One region of the Serratia ficaria genome, then DNA from elsewhere that is predicted to be linked to it. Evidence: predicted binding sites of a transcription regulator. Region 1 holds the regulator's gene; the other holds the start of a gene.
The links. Region 1 encodes LexA, which represses DNA repair genes until DNA is damaged. Its sites were predicted from a motif close to TNCTGTATGTACATACAGNA; they were not measured.
Positions count from the first base shown of each region.

Region 2: a site for LexA is predicted at 2,517-2,536, ahead of uvrB (excinuclease ABC subunit UvrB). Genes of this name have one in related genera too.

Region 1 is NZ_LT906479.1:4,731,787-4,739,676, forward strand. It holds gene dusA (tRNA dihydrouridine(20/20a) synthase DusA) at 1-606, opposite strand, end outside; gene zur (zinc uptake transcriptional repressor Zur) at 882-1,394, shown strand; gene CKW09_RS22135 (CsbD family protein) at 1,498-1,707, opposite strand; gene dinF (MATE family efflux transporter DinF) at 2,025-3,371, opposite strand; gene lexA (transcriptional repressor LexA) at 3,525-4,133, opposite strand; gene CKW09_RS22150 (diacylglycerol kinase) at 4,234-4,602, opposite strand; gene plsB (glycerol-3-phosphate 1-O-acyltransferase PlsB) at 4,752-7,217, shown strand; gene ubiA (4-hydroxybenzoate octaprenyltransferase) at 7,278-7,890, opposite strand, start outside.
Region 2 is NZ_LT906479.1:1,439,367-1,447,256, forward strand. It holds gene bioC (malonyl-ACP O-methyltransferase BioC) at 1-23, shown strand, start outside; gene bioD (dethiobiotin synthase) at 16-690, shown strand; gene CKW09_RS06855 (ATP-binding cassette domain-containing protein) at 729-1,439, opposite strand; gene uvrB (excinuclease ABC subunit UvrB) at 2,647-4,659, shown strand; gene CKW09_RS06865 (VF530 family protein) at 4,809-5,066, shown strand; gene yvcK (uridine diphosphate-N-acetylglucosamine-binding protein YvcK) at 5,080-5,997, opposite strand; molybdenum cofactor riboswitch at 6,406-6,550, shown strand; gene moaA (GTP 3',8-cyclase MoaA) at 6,537-7,523, shown strand; gene moaB (molybdenum cofactor biosynthesis protein B) at 7,606-7,890, shown strand, end outside.

The DNA of each region.
Region 1 (7,890 bases):
CTTCAGCCGGTACACCCGCGGGTAGTCCAGCGGCGGCACTTCGCGGTTCTCTTTCGGGCTGAGGCCGGAGAGCCAGGCCTTGCGCGCATGGATGGTGAACATGTCGCATTCGCCGCGGCCGGCGACGGTGGCAATGAAATCGCACAGGAACTCATAGCTGTCCTGCTCGTCGATGCCGATGCGCGTCTTGACCGTGACCGGGATCGACACCGCATCGCGCATCGCCTTGATGCAGTCGGCGACCAGCGTCGCCTGGCCCATCAGGCAGGCGCCGAACATGCCGTTCTGCACCCGGTCGGACGGGCAGCCGACGTTGAGGTTGATCTCGTCATAGCCGCGCTGTTCAGCCAATTTGGCGCAGTGCGCCAGCGCCGCCGGATCGCTGCCGCCCAGCTGCAGCGCCACCGGATGCTCTTCTTCGCTGTAAGCCAGGTAGTCGCCCTTGCCGTGGATAATCGCGCCGGTGGTCACCATCTCGGTGTACAGCAGCGTTTCCTTGGTCAGCAGGCGGTGGAAGTAACGGCAATGACGGTCGGTCCAGTCGAGCATCGGCGCGATGGAAAAACGATTGGCGGCGTAGGTTGGGGCGTGGTTGTCTTTCGTCATGCTGGGTTACTGGCTACCTGAGTCTGTCTGGGTTCAACGAACGGCGTAGTGCCGCAAACGGCTATTATAACGACAATCGTCGCCGTTGGGAAAACCCCCGCACCGGCCGCCGCCGCCCACAGGCGGAAAAAAGTTGTGATATGCCTCTCATTTATGACCGTTCACGCCGCGATATTTGCCTTCTGGTGCGCCGTAGTCAGGGGAAAAGGGGCCAACTCTCGGCGATTCGCCGTAATCATGTTAAAATCGCTTTTTTACGTACCGGGATATTTGCGATGAACTCAACCACCCAGGAAAAGCTGCTGGCGCAGGCTGAACAGCTCTGCCAGCAACGCAATGTGCGATTGACGCCGCAACGGCTGGAAGTGTTGCGCCTGATGGCGCAGCAGCCCGGTGCCATCAGCGCTTACGACCTGCTCGACCTGCTGCGCGTCGTCGAACCGCAGGCCAAGCCGCCAACGGTCTACCGCGCGCTGGATTTCCTGCTCGAGCAAGGGTTTATCCACCGGGTGGAATCCGCCAACAGCTATGTGTTGTGCCACCATTTTGAACAGCCGATGCATACCTCCGCGCTGTTTATTTGCGATCGCTGCGGGCAGGTGACCGAACGCACCACCGAAGGCGTAGAAGATACGCTGCAAAAATTGGCGCAAGAGTCAGGGTTCGCGCTGCGCCACAGCGTGGTGGAAGCCCACGGCCTGTGCGCCGGCTGCGTTGAGGTTGAGGCCTGCGACAGCAAGCATGATTGCGGCGAACACGATCACAGCATCGCCATCAAGAAGAAATAGGCGGGATCAGGTACCTCCCTGTACCTGCGGCCATGGCGCCAAGGGGGGAAACGCCAGGCCATCAATGGCAGCTTCCGGCCGCAATCCGCAGCGGCCCGTCGCGCTACCAGCGATACTTGTTGTGATCTTCCCAGGACTTCACTTCTTTCTCGGCCGCCTCTTTCTGGTAGCCATAGCGCTCCTGGATTTTGCCGACAAGCTGTTCGCGTTTCCCTTCGATAACCGCCAGATCGTCATCGGTCAGCTTGCCCCATTGTTCCTTCACTTTCCCTTTAAACTGCTTCCAGTTACCGTCGGCTTGATCTTTGTTCATAGTCTCTCCGTTAACCTGTGGTGAATCAGTTTCAGATCCTGCTGGCCGGGCGCATTACTCAGTAATTTTTATGGTTTATATGCGCTAACCAAAGGGGCGCCGCTCCCCTGCTCACGTCGCCAGCCACATGATTAAGTATAGAATCAGATAGCGACAAATAAAAAGTAAGCAGAATTTAAATCCATTCAAACTTCGTATAACAGTAGAAAACGCCGAAAAACAGCCTGCTAACGGGTTAAGTTCGGCAACGAAAACATGTAACTAAATATGAATTAAAACATAAATAAAATTAATGATTTTGCGTCATTCAGCATCGACTATGTCGCTGAAAACCAGCTGCCGCGCACCCGGTGGCGATGCCAGATCCAACCCAGAGAGAGGCCGCGCAGCGAGAGAAAGACCGCCAGTGCCAGCCACAGCCCATGGTTGCCCAGCAGCGGCACGCTGAACAAGGTGAGCCCATAACCTGCCGCCGCCACCGCCATGCTGTTGCGCATTTCCGCGCCGCGGGTGGCGCCGATAAACATGCCGTCCAGCAGGTAGCACCATACGCCGACCAACGGCAGCGCCACCTGCCACGGCAGATAGTGATTGGCCAACGCGCGCAGCTCCGGCAGCGAGGTCAGCGCCGCCACGATCTGCTGGCCGGCAACGGCGTAAGCCGCGCCAAAGGCCAGGGCCACCAGGCAGGCCTGACGGCAGGCGGCGCGCCATATCCTCCTCAGCTGGCGGTCGTCGCGGGCGCCGTAGGCGTGGCCCGAATGCGCCTCCACCGCGTAAGCGAAACCGTCCAGCGCATAGGCGGTAAAGGTGAGCAGGTTCATCAGCACCGCATTCACCGCCACCACTTCGCTGCCAAGGCGCGCGCCAAAAATGGTCAGAGAGGCGAAGCACAGCTGCAGCAACAGCGAGCGCAGCATAATGTCGCGGTTTAGCGCCAGCAGGCGCCGCAGGTTACCGCGCCAGGCCTGCTGCAGCATCGGCGGTGAAATGCCGCGCAGCCGCATCACGCGCCACGACAGCCATAGCCCGAGCAGCAGCGTGGCGTATTCGGCGATGGCGGTCGCCGTCGCCGCCCCCTGCACGTTCCAGCCCAGCCCCATCACCAGCCAGATATCCAGCACGATGTTCAGCAGGTTGCCGACGATCAACAGGATCACCGGCGCGCGCACGTACTGCACGCCGAGCAGCCAGCCGAGGATCACCATATTGGCCAGCGCCGCCGGGGCGCTCAGCCAACGGATCTCAAGAAACAGCCGCGCCTGCCGCAGTACCTCGGCGTCGCCGCCGACGATCCCCAGCGCCGCATCAATCAGCGGCTGGCGCAACAGCACAATGGCCAGCCCGGCCAGCACCGCCAACAGCAGCGGCTGCATAAAGGCGCGCGCCAGCGCCTGCGGGTTCTGCGCCCCCAGCGCCTGTGCGGCCAAGCCGGTGGTGCTCATGCGCAGGAACAGCAACAGCATAAACAGGAAGCTGGTGGCCATGGCGCCGATCGCCACGCCGCCGAGATAGGTCGGGCTATCGAGATGGCCGATCACCGCGGTATCCACCAGCCCGAGCAGCGGCACGGTAATATTGGAAAAAATCATCGGCAGGGCGAGACGCCACAGGGCTTTATCGGTGTCGCTGGTGAAGGCGGAAAAGGCGGAGATCAGGCGCATGGTGAAATGTTCCCGTGGATACCCTTCATCTTACCAAGCTGCAGGCGTGTCGGCTGCGCATTGAAAGCGATTGGGCACGATATTGAATCAGAAATGACATCGCCCCAAAGCAGGGGCGATTTAAATCGGGGGACGACCGTTCGGGCGCGGCGGTTAAATCCAGTCGCCGTTGCGGATCACGCCGACCGCCAGGCCTTCGATGGTGAAATTCTGCTGACGCAGATCGACCACGATCGGTTGGAATTCGCTGTTTTCCGGCAGCAGTTCAACCACGTTGCCGTGTTTTTTCAGGCGTTTGACCGTGACTTCGTCCTCAATGCGCGCCACCACCACCTGGCCGTTGCGCACGTCCTGAGTCTTGTGCACCGCCAGCAGATCGCCGTCCAGAATGCCGATGTCGCGCATCGACATGCCGTTGACCCGCAGCAGGAAATCCGCGTTCGGTTTGAACAGCGAAGGATCCACCTTGTAGTGGCCTTCGATATGCTGTTGCGCCAGCAGCGGCTCGCCGGCGGCCACCCGGCCGATCAGCGGCAGGCCTTCTTCATCTTCCATCAGCAGGCGGATGCCGCGTGACGCGCCGGAGACGATCTCGATCACCCCTTTGCGCGCCAGCGCCTTCAGGTGTTCTTCGGCGGCATTTGGCGAGCGGAACCCCAGACGCATAGCGATCTCGGCACGCGTCGGCGGCATGCCCGTCTGCGAAATATGATCGCGAATCAGATCATAGACCTCTTGCTGTCTGGTAGTTAGTGCTTTCATTCCGCCCCCTGTTTGTTTATACAGTCTTGCTGTGAGTATATACAGGTAAGCGCGGATTGGGAACCGAAGAATGAATAAAAATCAGGGATTAGCGCCCCGCTCAAAGGAAGTGTTGCCACAGCACCGAGCCCCAGACGAACAGCGCCAGCAGGATCGCCAGCGACACCGCCGCCGACCCCATGTCCTTCGCCCGGCCGGAGAGCTCATGATGCTCGCTGCCGATGCGGTCGACCACCGCCTCGATCGCGCTGTTCAGGATCTCGACGATCATCACCAGCGCCACCGATCCGATCAACAAAATGCGCGCTATCGCACCCACATCCAGCCAGATCGCCAGTATGATGGCCAGCAGGGTCGCCACCAGCTCCTGGCGGAACGCCGCCTCGTGCTGCCAGGCGGCGGAAAGTCCTTTATAAGAGTAGCCGGCGGCTTTAATAATACGGGTCAGGCCGGTTGCTTGGTTCGCCATGTTTTCGGTGCCTTTCTCAGAGGTAAGTCATAATAAAAAGAGTCTAGATCAGCCAGCGTTATCGGCTCTCGGTTTTCCAACACCACAGATCTGCTACCCGGTTTCTGGTATGCTTGCGGCGCATTGCTAACAAGAGGCTTCACGTTGTTATGTCAGGTTGGCGTAAAATTTATTATAAATTATTGAATTTACCACTCAAATTGTTGGTAAGAAGTAAGGTTATCCCTTCAGATCCGGTCACGGAATTAGGGTTGGATCCCTCACGGCCGATTTTGTATGTTTTGCCTTATAATTCCAAGGCGGATTTGCTGACGCTGCGCACTCAGTGCCTGGCGCAGGATCTGCCCGACCCCCTCAACCCGCTGGAAATTGACGGCACGGTGCTGCCGAGCCACGTGTTCATTCACGACGGCCCGCGCGTGTTCCGCTACTACACGCCGAAGGAAGAGTCGGTAAAGCTGTTCCACGACTACCTGGACCTGCACCGCAACAATCCGGATCTCGACATCCAGATGCTGCCGGTCTCGGTGATGTTTGGCCGCTCGCCGGGCCGCGAAGGGCAAGGCACGCCGCATCTGCGCCTGCTGAACGGCGTGCAGAAATTCTTCGCCGTGCTGTGGCTCGGCCGCGACAGCTTCGTGCGCTTCTCCAATACCGTCTCGCTGCGCCGCATGGCCTCCGAACACGGCACGGATAAAATCATCGCGCAGAAGCTGGCGCGCGTGGCGCGCATGCACTTCTCGCGCCAGCGCCTGGCCGCGGTCGGCCCAAGCCTGCCGGCGCGTCAGGATCTGTTCAACAAGCTGCTGGCGTCCAAGGCGATCGAAAAAGCGGTCGAGGACGAGGCGCGCAGCAAGAAGATTTCCCACGAAAAAGCCCAGCAGAACGCCATCGCGCTGATGGAAGAGATCGCCGCCGACTTCTCCTACGAGACCGTGCGCCTCTCCGACCGCGTGCTGAGCTGGACCTGGAACCGGCTGTATCAGGGCATCAACGTCACCAACGCCGAACGCGTGCGCCAGCTGGCGCAGGACGGCCACGAAATCGTCTACGTGCCCTGCCACCGCAGCCACATGGACTACCTGCTGCTGTCCTACGTGCTGTATCACCAGGGCCTGGTGCCGCCGCACATCGCGGCCGGCATCAACCTCAACTTCTGGCCGGCCGGGCCGATCTTCCGCCGCCTGGGCGCGTTCTTCATTCGCCGCACCTTCAAGGGCAACAAGCTGTACTCCACGGTATTCCGCGAGTACCTCGGCGAACTGTTCACCCGCGGCTACTCGGTGGAATACTTCGTCGAAGGCGGCCGCTCGCGCACCGGGCGCCTGCTGGAACCGAAGACCGGCACCCTGTCGATGACCATCCAGGCGATGCTGCGCGGCGGCACCCGTCCCATCACCCTGGTGCCTATCTACATCGGCTACGAGCACGTGATGGAAGTGGGCACCTACGCCAAAGAGCTGCGCGGCGCCACCAAGGAAAAAGAGAGCCTGCTGCAGATGCTGCGCGGCCTGCGCAAGCTGCGCAACCTGGGCCAGGGCTACGTCAACTTCGGCGATCCGCTGCCGCTGACCGCCTATCTGAACCAGCACGTGCCGCAGTGGCGCGAATCGATCGACCCGATCGAAGCCCAGCGCCCAAGCTGGCTGACGCCGACGGTCAACGATCTGGCGGCCAAAATCATGGTGCGCATCAACAACGCCGCCGCGGCCAACGCCATGAATCTGTGCTCCACCGCGCTGCTGGCCTCGCGCCAGCGTTCGCTGACCCGCGAGCAGCTGCTCGAACAGCTCGAGTGCTACCTGCAACTGATGCGCAACGTGCCTTACGCGCACGACGTCACGGTGCCGACCCAGACGCCGGATGAGCTGCTGGATCACGCGTTGAACATGAACAAGTTCGAGGTGGAGAAGGACAACATCGGCGATATCATCATCCTGCCGCGCGAGCAGGCGGTGCTGATGACCTATTACCGCAACAATATCCATCACCTGCTGGTGCTGCCTTCCCTGATCGCCACCATCGTGATGCACCACCGCAAGGTGTCGCGCGCCGAGCTGCTGCGGCAGATCGGTCTGATTTACCCGATGCTGAAAGCCGAGCTGTTCCTGCATAACGACAAGGAACAGCTGGAACAGGTGCTGCAGCCGCTGATCGGCGAAATGATCCGCCAACAGCTGATCTGCGGCAAAGGCGAGGATCTGGTGCTGAACCCGGCGCGCATCCGTCCGCTGCAGCTGCTGGCCGCCGGCGTGCGCGAAACCCTGCAACGCTACGCCATCACCATGTCGATCCTCAGCACCAACCCGAGCATCAACCGCGGCGCGCTGGAGAAAGAGAGCCGCATCATGGCGCAGCGCCTGTCGGTGCTGCACGGCATCAACGCGCCGGAGTTCTTCGACAAGGCGGTGTTCTCCACCCTGGTGGCGACGCTGCGTGAAGAGGGCTACATCAACGACATCGGCGATGCCATCCGCGAGCACACCCTCGAGGTGTACAGCATGCTGAGCGATCTGATCACCCCGGAGATCAAGCTGACCATCGAGAGCGTCAGCATGCCGGCGGAAACCAATGCGCTGCCAGAGGCGACCGCAGAGGAAGAGAAAGAAGGCTGATCCGCGCGAACCGGAAATGCAAAAGGCACCCTCGGGTGCCTTTTTTATTGCTCGCGGCGCTTAAGCCGGCAAATAACTCAGCGCGATGCCGATAAACACCACCAGCCCGACGTAGTTATTGTGCAGAAACGCCCTGAAGCAGGCTTCGCGCTCGCGGGTGGCGACCTGCTTTTGCTGATGGATGAACAGCGCGCCCGCCAGCAGCAGCGACCAGTAAAACGCCCCGCCCAGCTGCGCCAGATACCCGACCCACAGCAGCAGCAGCAGGGTGGCGAACTGCAGCAACCCGACGATCAGCTTGTCGTAGCGGCCAAACAGGATGGCGGTGGATTTGACGCCGATTTTCAGGTCGTCATCGCGGTCCACCATCGCATACAGCGTGTCGTAAGCCACCGTCCAGCAAATGTTGGCCAGCAGCAGCAGCCAGCAGCTCAGCGGCAGCGCTTCGCTGACCGCGGCGTAGGCCATGGGAATGCCCCAGCCGAAGGCGGCGCCCAGCACGAACTGCGGCAGGTTGGTCACCCGCTTCATAAACGGATAAACCCACGCCAGCGCCAGCGCCGCCAGCGACAGCCAGATGGCCATGGCATTCAGCGTCAGCACCAGACCAAACGAGATCAGCACCAGCACCACGAACAGCACCTTGGCCTCTTTCTCGCTCACCCGGCCGCTC
Region 2 (7,890 bases), 1.9 Mb from region 1:
ATGGAGTGATTTATCGTGATTAAGCGTTGGTTCGTTACCGGCACCGACACCGAAGTGGGGAAAACCGTGGCCAGCAGCGCGCTGTTGCAGGCGGCCAATCTGGCGGGCTATCGCAGCGCCGGTTACAAGCCGGTGGCTTCCGGCAGCGAGATGACCGCTGACGGGTTGCGCAATGGCGATGCGCTGGCGCTGCAGGCCAACAGCGGCGTGGCGCTAAGCTACGACGAAGTGAATCCTTACGTTTTCGCCGAGCCGACCTCGCCGCACATCGTCAGCGCCGACGAGGGGCGGCCGATCGAACTGGCGCGGCTGTCCGCCGGTTTGCGCCGGCTGGAGCAGCGCGCCGACTGGCTGTTGGTGGAGGGCGCCGGCGGATGGTTTACGCCGCTGTCCGAGCGGCACACTTTCGCCGACTGGGTGCAGCAGGAACGGCTGCCGGTGATCCTGGTGGTGGGCATCAAGTTGGGCTGCATCAACCATGCGCTGCTGACCGCGCAGGCAATCCGCCAGGCGGGGCTGCCGCTGGCCGGTTGGATCGCCAACGACGTCAGCCCGCCCGGCAGGCGGCACCGGGAGTACCTGGCGACGCTGCACCGCCTGCTGCCGGCGCCGTTGCTGGGCGAAATCCCGCACTTGCCCGACGCCGGGCGCCAGCCGCTGGGCCAGTACCTGGATCTCGGCCGGCTATAACGCGTGGGGGGGAACGGCGCCCCCTTCGCGTTTTCATCTCACACCGCCAGATAGGCATTGATCAACTCCTCATCCAGCTGTTCCAGCGAACCATGCGCCACGTCGCGCCCTTGATCCATCAGGCAAAAACGATCCGCCACCCGCCGCACAAACGGCAGCTTGTGTTCCACCAGCAGAATGGTCATGCCCAGCTCGCGGTTCAGCTTGCGGATCACCCCGCCGATGTCCGCGGCGATAGAGGGCTGCACGCCCGCCGTAGGTTCGTCGAGGATCAGCAGCTCCGGCTCCAGCACCAGCGCGCGGCCGATCGCCAGCTGCTGTTGCTCCCCATCGCATAAATCGCCGGCGCGGCGGCCGCGCATCTCACGCAGGTGCGGAAACAGGCTGTAGATCAGCGGCGGAATGCGGCGGTTTTTATCGCGGCCCGCCATCAGCGCCACCTGCAGATTTTCCTCCACGCTCAGCTGCGAAAATATCTGTCGCCCCTGCGGCACGTAGCTGATGCCCAGCGCCGCGCGGGTTTCCACCGGCTGCTGCAGCAGGTTTTGCGGCGGCTCGTCCGCCAGCTGCCAGGTCATGCTGCCGCTGACCACCGGCAGGTGGCCCATGATGCAGTTGACCAGCGTGGTCTTGCCCACCCCGTTGCGGCCGATCAAGACGGTGCACTGGCCGCGCGGCAGCTCCAGGTTGATATCCCACAGCGTGTGGTTTTGCCCATAAAACTGATTTACTGACCGTAAACTTAACATCCGGCATTCTCCTCAAAGACCCGTATTTCACTCGTGGACTGGTGCCCCGACGGGCCGGCTCCGCGACCGCAATCGAACGTCCGCGTCCGTGCGTTATCCACTTCCTGCCAGCGCAGCGCGTTAGCGATTTATTTCCCGAGTGTTTTAATGTCCAGAACAAAATGCCGTGCCGATTACCTGAAAATAGGTAGCCAGTGGCCGGTTAGCGGCAAGATATGCAGCTAAAAATGACGCGTAATGGCGATTTATCCCCGCTCTTGCGTCTGTACATTCGAAATGCCAGTCATTTGTCGCAATGTCTCCGGCGCGGCGGCGGCAGACAAATCTGCCATAAGCGGCGCGTTATCTCGCCTGGCCGCACTCTCGCCAGAAAGGGTATTGCAACTCTCAGGCCAACTTTTAGCGGTGCTGGAAATCGGCGTTTGTTATGGTCTTGTTAAGCGATTTTCAGGCGTGGGCTGGCCTGACGCCGCGGCGCGAAAATGACGGGGAAGTTAACGCGAACATTTTTTGCACTTTTCCGGTGCTGAAGAGAATAGTTATGGTGCAAACAATTTCGCCGTTGGCGGCGAGAAGGTGAGCATGTCGCCGGAATGGGCCGAATACGCTTTTGGCAATGGATATTTTTAGCATTAATCGGCATAAACAAATCGATATTTTTATGAAAAAATGACTAAAAAAGCCATTTTGGGGCGAGGAAAAGGCGAAAAGCGTTCTTTCCGCAACTCCCGTCACGGGCGGGGCGGTGAGAGTTATCCACTATTCCTGTGGATAACCTTGTGCATTAGATTTAGAAAAGCGGCGGGAAGCGAGAGCGGACGCGGGTTCTGTGCGCTTTGTCCGCATTCTCGTCTTTTTATTAAAACAAATAAATATCAATAGTTTATTTAAAATCAAGCCGCCAATGCATTGAGGGAGTTTCTATGTATGATTTTTCGCCGCAGTGCTATCAATAAGTTAATTCGTGACGAGTTCTGGGGATAAATCTGTTATTGACAATAAAAATGTCACGGCACTGTAACTCTGGCGGTGCATTCCTCGCGGCTGGCCGCACGTTAAGGCGACGAATCCGCTTGAAGCTGGTTTTATATCCAGTATCATAGGCACTGGCGTAAATCACCGCCTCTTTCCATAATTAGGGGCCGTTCGGGGGACATCAACCGGGTGGCCGCCTGAGCGCGCGCATCTCCACAGGGTAGCCGAGCCAATGAGCAAAATTTTCAAACTGCATTCTGATTTCAAACCGGCCGGCGATCAGCCGGAAGCCATCCGCAAGCTGGAAGAAGGGCTGGAAGACGGCCTGGCGCACCAGACGCTGCTGGGGGTGACAGGTTCGGGCAAGACCTTCACCATCGCCAACGTGATCGCCGATCTGAATCGGCCCACCATGGTGCTGGCGCCTAACAAGACGCTGGCGGCGCAGCTGTATGGCGAGATGAAAGAGTTCTTCCCCGAGAATGCGGTGGAGTATTTTGTTTCCTACTACGACTACTACCAGCCGGAGGCCTACGTTCCCAGCTCCGACACCTTCATTGAAAAAGACGCCTCGGTGAACGAACACATCGAACAGATGCGGCTTTCCGCCACCAAGGCGCTGCTGGAGCGGCGCGATGTGGTGGTGGTGGCCTCGGTCTCGGCGATCTACGGCCTGGGCGATCCGGATCTGTACCTGAAGATGATGCTGCACCTGACCAAGGGCATGATCATCGATCAGCGCTCCATTTTGCGCCGGCTGGCGGAGCTGCAATACAGCCGCAACGATCAGGCGTTCCAGCGCGCCACCTTCCGCGTGCGCGGCGAGGTGATCGACATCTTCCCGGCGGAGTCGGACGAGCTGGCGCTGCGGGTCGAGCTGTTCGACGAAGAAGTGGAGCGGCTGTCGCTGTTCGATCCGCTGACCGGGCAGATCGAGCAGGTGGTGCCGCGCTTTACCATTTACCCCAAGTCGCACTACGTGACCCCGCGCGAGCGGATCATTCAGGCGATGGAAGAGATCAAGGTCGATCTGGCCGACCGCCGCAAAGTGCTGCTGGCCAACAACAAGCTGCTGGAAGAACAGCGTCTGACGCAGCGCACCCAGTTCGATCTGGAGATGATGAACGAGCTGGGTTACTGCTCGGGCATTGAAAACTATTCGCGCTACCTGTCCGGGCGCGGCGAGGGCGAGCCGCCGCCGACCCTGTTCGATTACCTGCCGGCGGACGGCCTGCTGGTGGTCGACGAATCCCACGTCACCATCCCGCAGATCGGCGGCATGTTCAAAGGCGACCGATCGCGCAAGGAAACGCTGGTGGAATATGGCTTTCGCCTGCCCTCGGCGCTCGACAACCGCCCGCTGCGCTTCGAAGAGTTCGAGGCGCTGGCGCCGCAGACCATTTACGTGTCCGCCACGCCGGGCAAATACGAGCTGGAGAAATCCGGCGGCGATCTTGTCGATCAGGTGGTGCGGCCTACCGGGCTGCTGGATCCGGTAGTGGAAGTGCGGCCGGTTACCACCCAGGTGGACGATCTGCTGTCGGAGATCCGCAAGCGGGTGGCTATCAACGAGCGCGTGCTGGTGACCACCCTGACCAAACGCATGGCGGAAGACCTGACCGAATATCTGGAAGAACACGGCGAGCGCGTGCGCTACCTGCACTCCGACATCGATACCGTGGAACGGGTCGAAATCATTCGCGATTTGCGCCTGGGCGAGTTTGACGTGCTGGTGGGCATCAACCTGTTGCGTGAGGGGCTCGACATGCCCGAAGTGTCGCTGGTGGCGATTTTGGACGCGGACAAGGAAGGCTTCCTGCGCTCCGAGCGTTCGCTGATCCAGACCATCGGCCGCGCGGCGCGCAACCTGAACGGCAAGGCGATCCTGTACGGCGATCGCATCACCGATTCGATGGCCAAAGCCATCGGCGAAACCGAGCGCCGCCGGGCCAAGCAGCAGGCGTACAATGAAGAAAACGGCATCGTGCCGCAGGGGCTGAACAAGAAAATCGGCGATATCCTGCAGCTGGGCCAGCCGGGCAATCGCAGCAGGAACAAGGGCAAGGGCAAGGCCGCCGAGAGCGCCGCGCAGTACCAGAACCTGACGCCGAAGGCGCTGGATCAGAAGATCCGCGAGCTGGAGGGGCAAATGTACACCCATGCGCAAAACCTGGAGTTCGAACAGGCCGCGGCGCTGCGCGACGAAATCCATCAGCTGCGCGAGCAGTTTATCGCCATTTCGTAACGCACAACGAGAGCCGATTCAGGGCACATGGCCGATGGATTGCTCGCCGCAGCCCGGCGGTTTGCAAGACGCAGGATATAAATTTCTTGTCGCACCCGGCAAAGCTGATTATGGTGTGCGGCCTGTTTTGACCACGATGAGCATTGACCATGACCGAACACCAGTCCAAAGATCCGCTACACGGCGTTACGCTGGAACAACTGCTGAACAAACTGGTGGAGAGCTACGGCTGGTCCGGGCTGGCCGAACGCATTCGCATCAACTGTTTCAGCAGCGATCCGAGCATCAAGTCCAGCCTGAAGTTTTTGCGCCGCACGCCCTGGGCGCGCAAGCAGGTGGAAGAGTTGTATATCGATATGGTGAGCCGCGCCGCCAGCGACAATCCGTGGCTGCGCGGGCGCGACTGAGCCTGTTTTCATCTCAGGCGCGGGCGGCCAATTCCACCAGCGCCTGATCCAGCGCCTGACGCAGCAGCTGCCGATCGTGGCGATAAGGAACGTCGCTCGCGTCCAGCGGCTGCTGAATCACCACCCGCTCCCGCACTTCACTGGCGTCCACGCCCGGGCCGACGATCACCGCATCGATCATCTGACGGCCGATTTTCTCCTCCATCAGCATCAGCTTGTCCTTCAGCGACAGCGCTGCTGCGGCGACGCTCAGCTCGCGCCCCAGGTTGTCGATATAAATCATATTGGCGCTGCTGCGGCGCAGGGCCTGAGTGAGGTCACCCAGCAGCAGCAGCGGCATCAGGCTGGTCAGAAAGCTGCCCGGCCCGATCAGGATCACGTCGGCCTGGGCGATGGCGTCCAGCGCCTCGCGCGTGGCGTTGACGTGCGGCGACAGCATCAACTCCTGCGGCATAGCGGTCAGCTGATCGACGTTCACCTCGCCGTAGACGTGGTTGCCTTCGTGGTCATGCGCCATCAGATCCACCGGCTGCTCGGACATCGGGATCAGGGCGGCGTCCACTTTCAGCAGGCTGCGCACCAGATTGATCGCCTCCAACGGGCGCACGCTGAGGTGATCCAGCGCCTTCAGCATCAGGTTGCCGAGGTTATGGCCGGACAGCTCGCCGTTGCCGCTGAAGCGGTATTCAAACATCGCCGAGGCGACGCTGGGCTCGGTGATCAGCTGGTTCAGGCAGTTGCGGGTATCGCCCCAGGCAATGCCGCCTTCCGAACGGCGTATGCGGCCGGTGGAGCCGCCGTTATCGGTGGTGGTGACGATGCCGGTTAAGCGGGATCCTAAAGACGACAGGGCTGACATCACGCGGCCAAGACCATGGCCGCCGCCTAATGCCACCACCCGATCGAGATCGGCCAGGGTACGATTGCGCATAAATTTCCTTACAAAGAGGCAGAACTGCCTGCATAAAGTAGCGGATCCGGCGTAAAAACGCGATATACCCGTCATACCTGAAATTGCCTCCGCGTTGGCTGCGCCGCTCCCCGGTTTCGCTCAAAGGGCCGGCGCACGCGCTGTGCCAATCGGTTCCCGGCCGATGTGTCCCGTTTTTGCCGCCGGGAGGCAACGCCGATTATTTAAGGAAAAAGAGTGTCATTTGCGTGACTCTGGTCAATTCACCTGCATAAGCGGCGTTTATTATGGTATTGCAGAATTAGCAGCGGGCAAAAAACGCTGTATACACAATTATATAGCGAAATTACTCGTTGGCTATCGTCGACGTTTAGCGCTAGAATTTTGCTGAAAACCACGGTTTCGTTCCGGCTACTCAAACAGCGGGAATCGAAATCAAAACTCCTAGCCCCTGGGCCTACGTTGTTCTTGCAGAACGATATGGCGCTTGGGCCGTGGCGAAGTCAGCCACCAGGGTGCAGAGCGGAAACGCTCGCATCTCCCGACTTTGGAAAGGTGTTATGGTGCCGCAACTCATTGATGCTTACGAGCGCAAGTTCTATTACCTGCGCTTGTCGATCACCGACGTGTGCAATTTCCGTTGCACATACTGCTTGCCCGACGGTTACAAACCCACCGGCAGCCCGAAAACCTTCCTGTCGCTGGACGAAATCCGGCGCGTCGGCCGCGCGTTCGCCGAACTGGGCACCGAGAAGGTGCGCTTGACCGGCGGCGAGCCTTCGCTGCGGCGCGACTTCACCGAGATTATCGCCGCGGTGCGTGAAAATCCGGCCATCCGTACGCTGGCGGTAACCACCAACGGCTACCGGCTGGCGCGTGACGTCGCCGGCTGGCGCGAGGCCGGCCTGACGGCCATCAACGTCAGCGTCGACAGCCTCGACGCGCGTCAGTTTCACGCCATTACCGGCCAGGACAAGTTCCGCCAGGTGATGGAGGGCATTGACGCCGCCTTCAGCGCCGGCTTCAGCAAGGTCAAGGTCAACGCGGTGCTGATGCGCGACGTCAACCACCAGCAGCTAGACACCTTTCTCCACTGGATTAAGGATCGCCCGATCCAGCTGCGCTTTATCGAACTGATGGAAACCGGCGAAGGCGGCAGCCTGTTCCGCCGGCACCACGTCTCCGGCGAAGTGATCCGCCTGCAGCTCGAACGGCAGGGCTGGCAGCGCCAGCCGCGCGGCCGCAGCGACGGCCCGGCGCAGGTGTTCAGCCATCCGGACTATCAGGGCGAAGTCGGATTAATCATGCCGTATGAAAAAGATTTCTGCGCCAGCTGCAACCGGCTGCGGGTATCCGCCATCGGCAACCTGCACCTGTGCCTGTTCGGCGAGCAGGGTATCACCCTGCGCGATCTGCTGGCGGATGACGGCCAGCTGGATGCGCTGAAGGCGCGCATTCAGGACGGATTGCTGAGCAAGAAACAGACCCATTTCCTGCACCAGGGCAACAGCGGCATTACGCAGAACCTGTCGTTTATCGGCGGTTGATACCCGGCGCATTTCATGCCGCGGCGTTGTTGGCCGCCGCTTGAAACCCGCGGGGGAACCCATAACAGGAGCATATTGAACAATGAGCCATGCGAGCAGTGAATTTATTGCGGCGAACGTCGCCATCCTGACCGTCTCGGACAGCCGCGGCGCGGCGGATGACACTTCGGGCCAATATCTGCAGGAAGCCGCGCAGGAAGCCGGGCATCAGGTGGTGGAACGCGCCATCGTCAAAGACAATATTTATCAGATCCGCGCGCAGGTTTCGGCCTGGATCGCCGACGAACGGCTGCAGGCGGTGTTGATTACCGGCGGCACCGGTTTTACCGCGCGCGACAATACGCCGGAAGCGCTGCTGCCGCTGTTC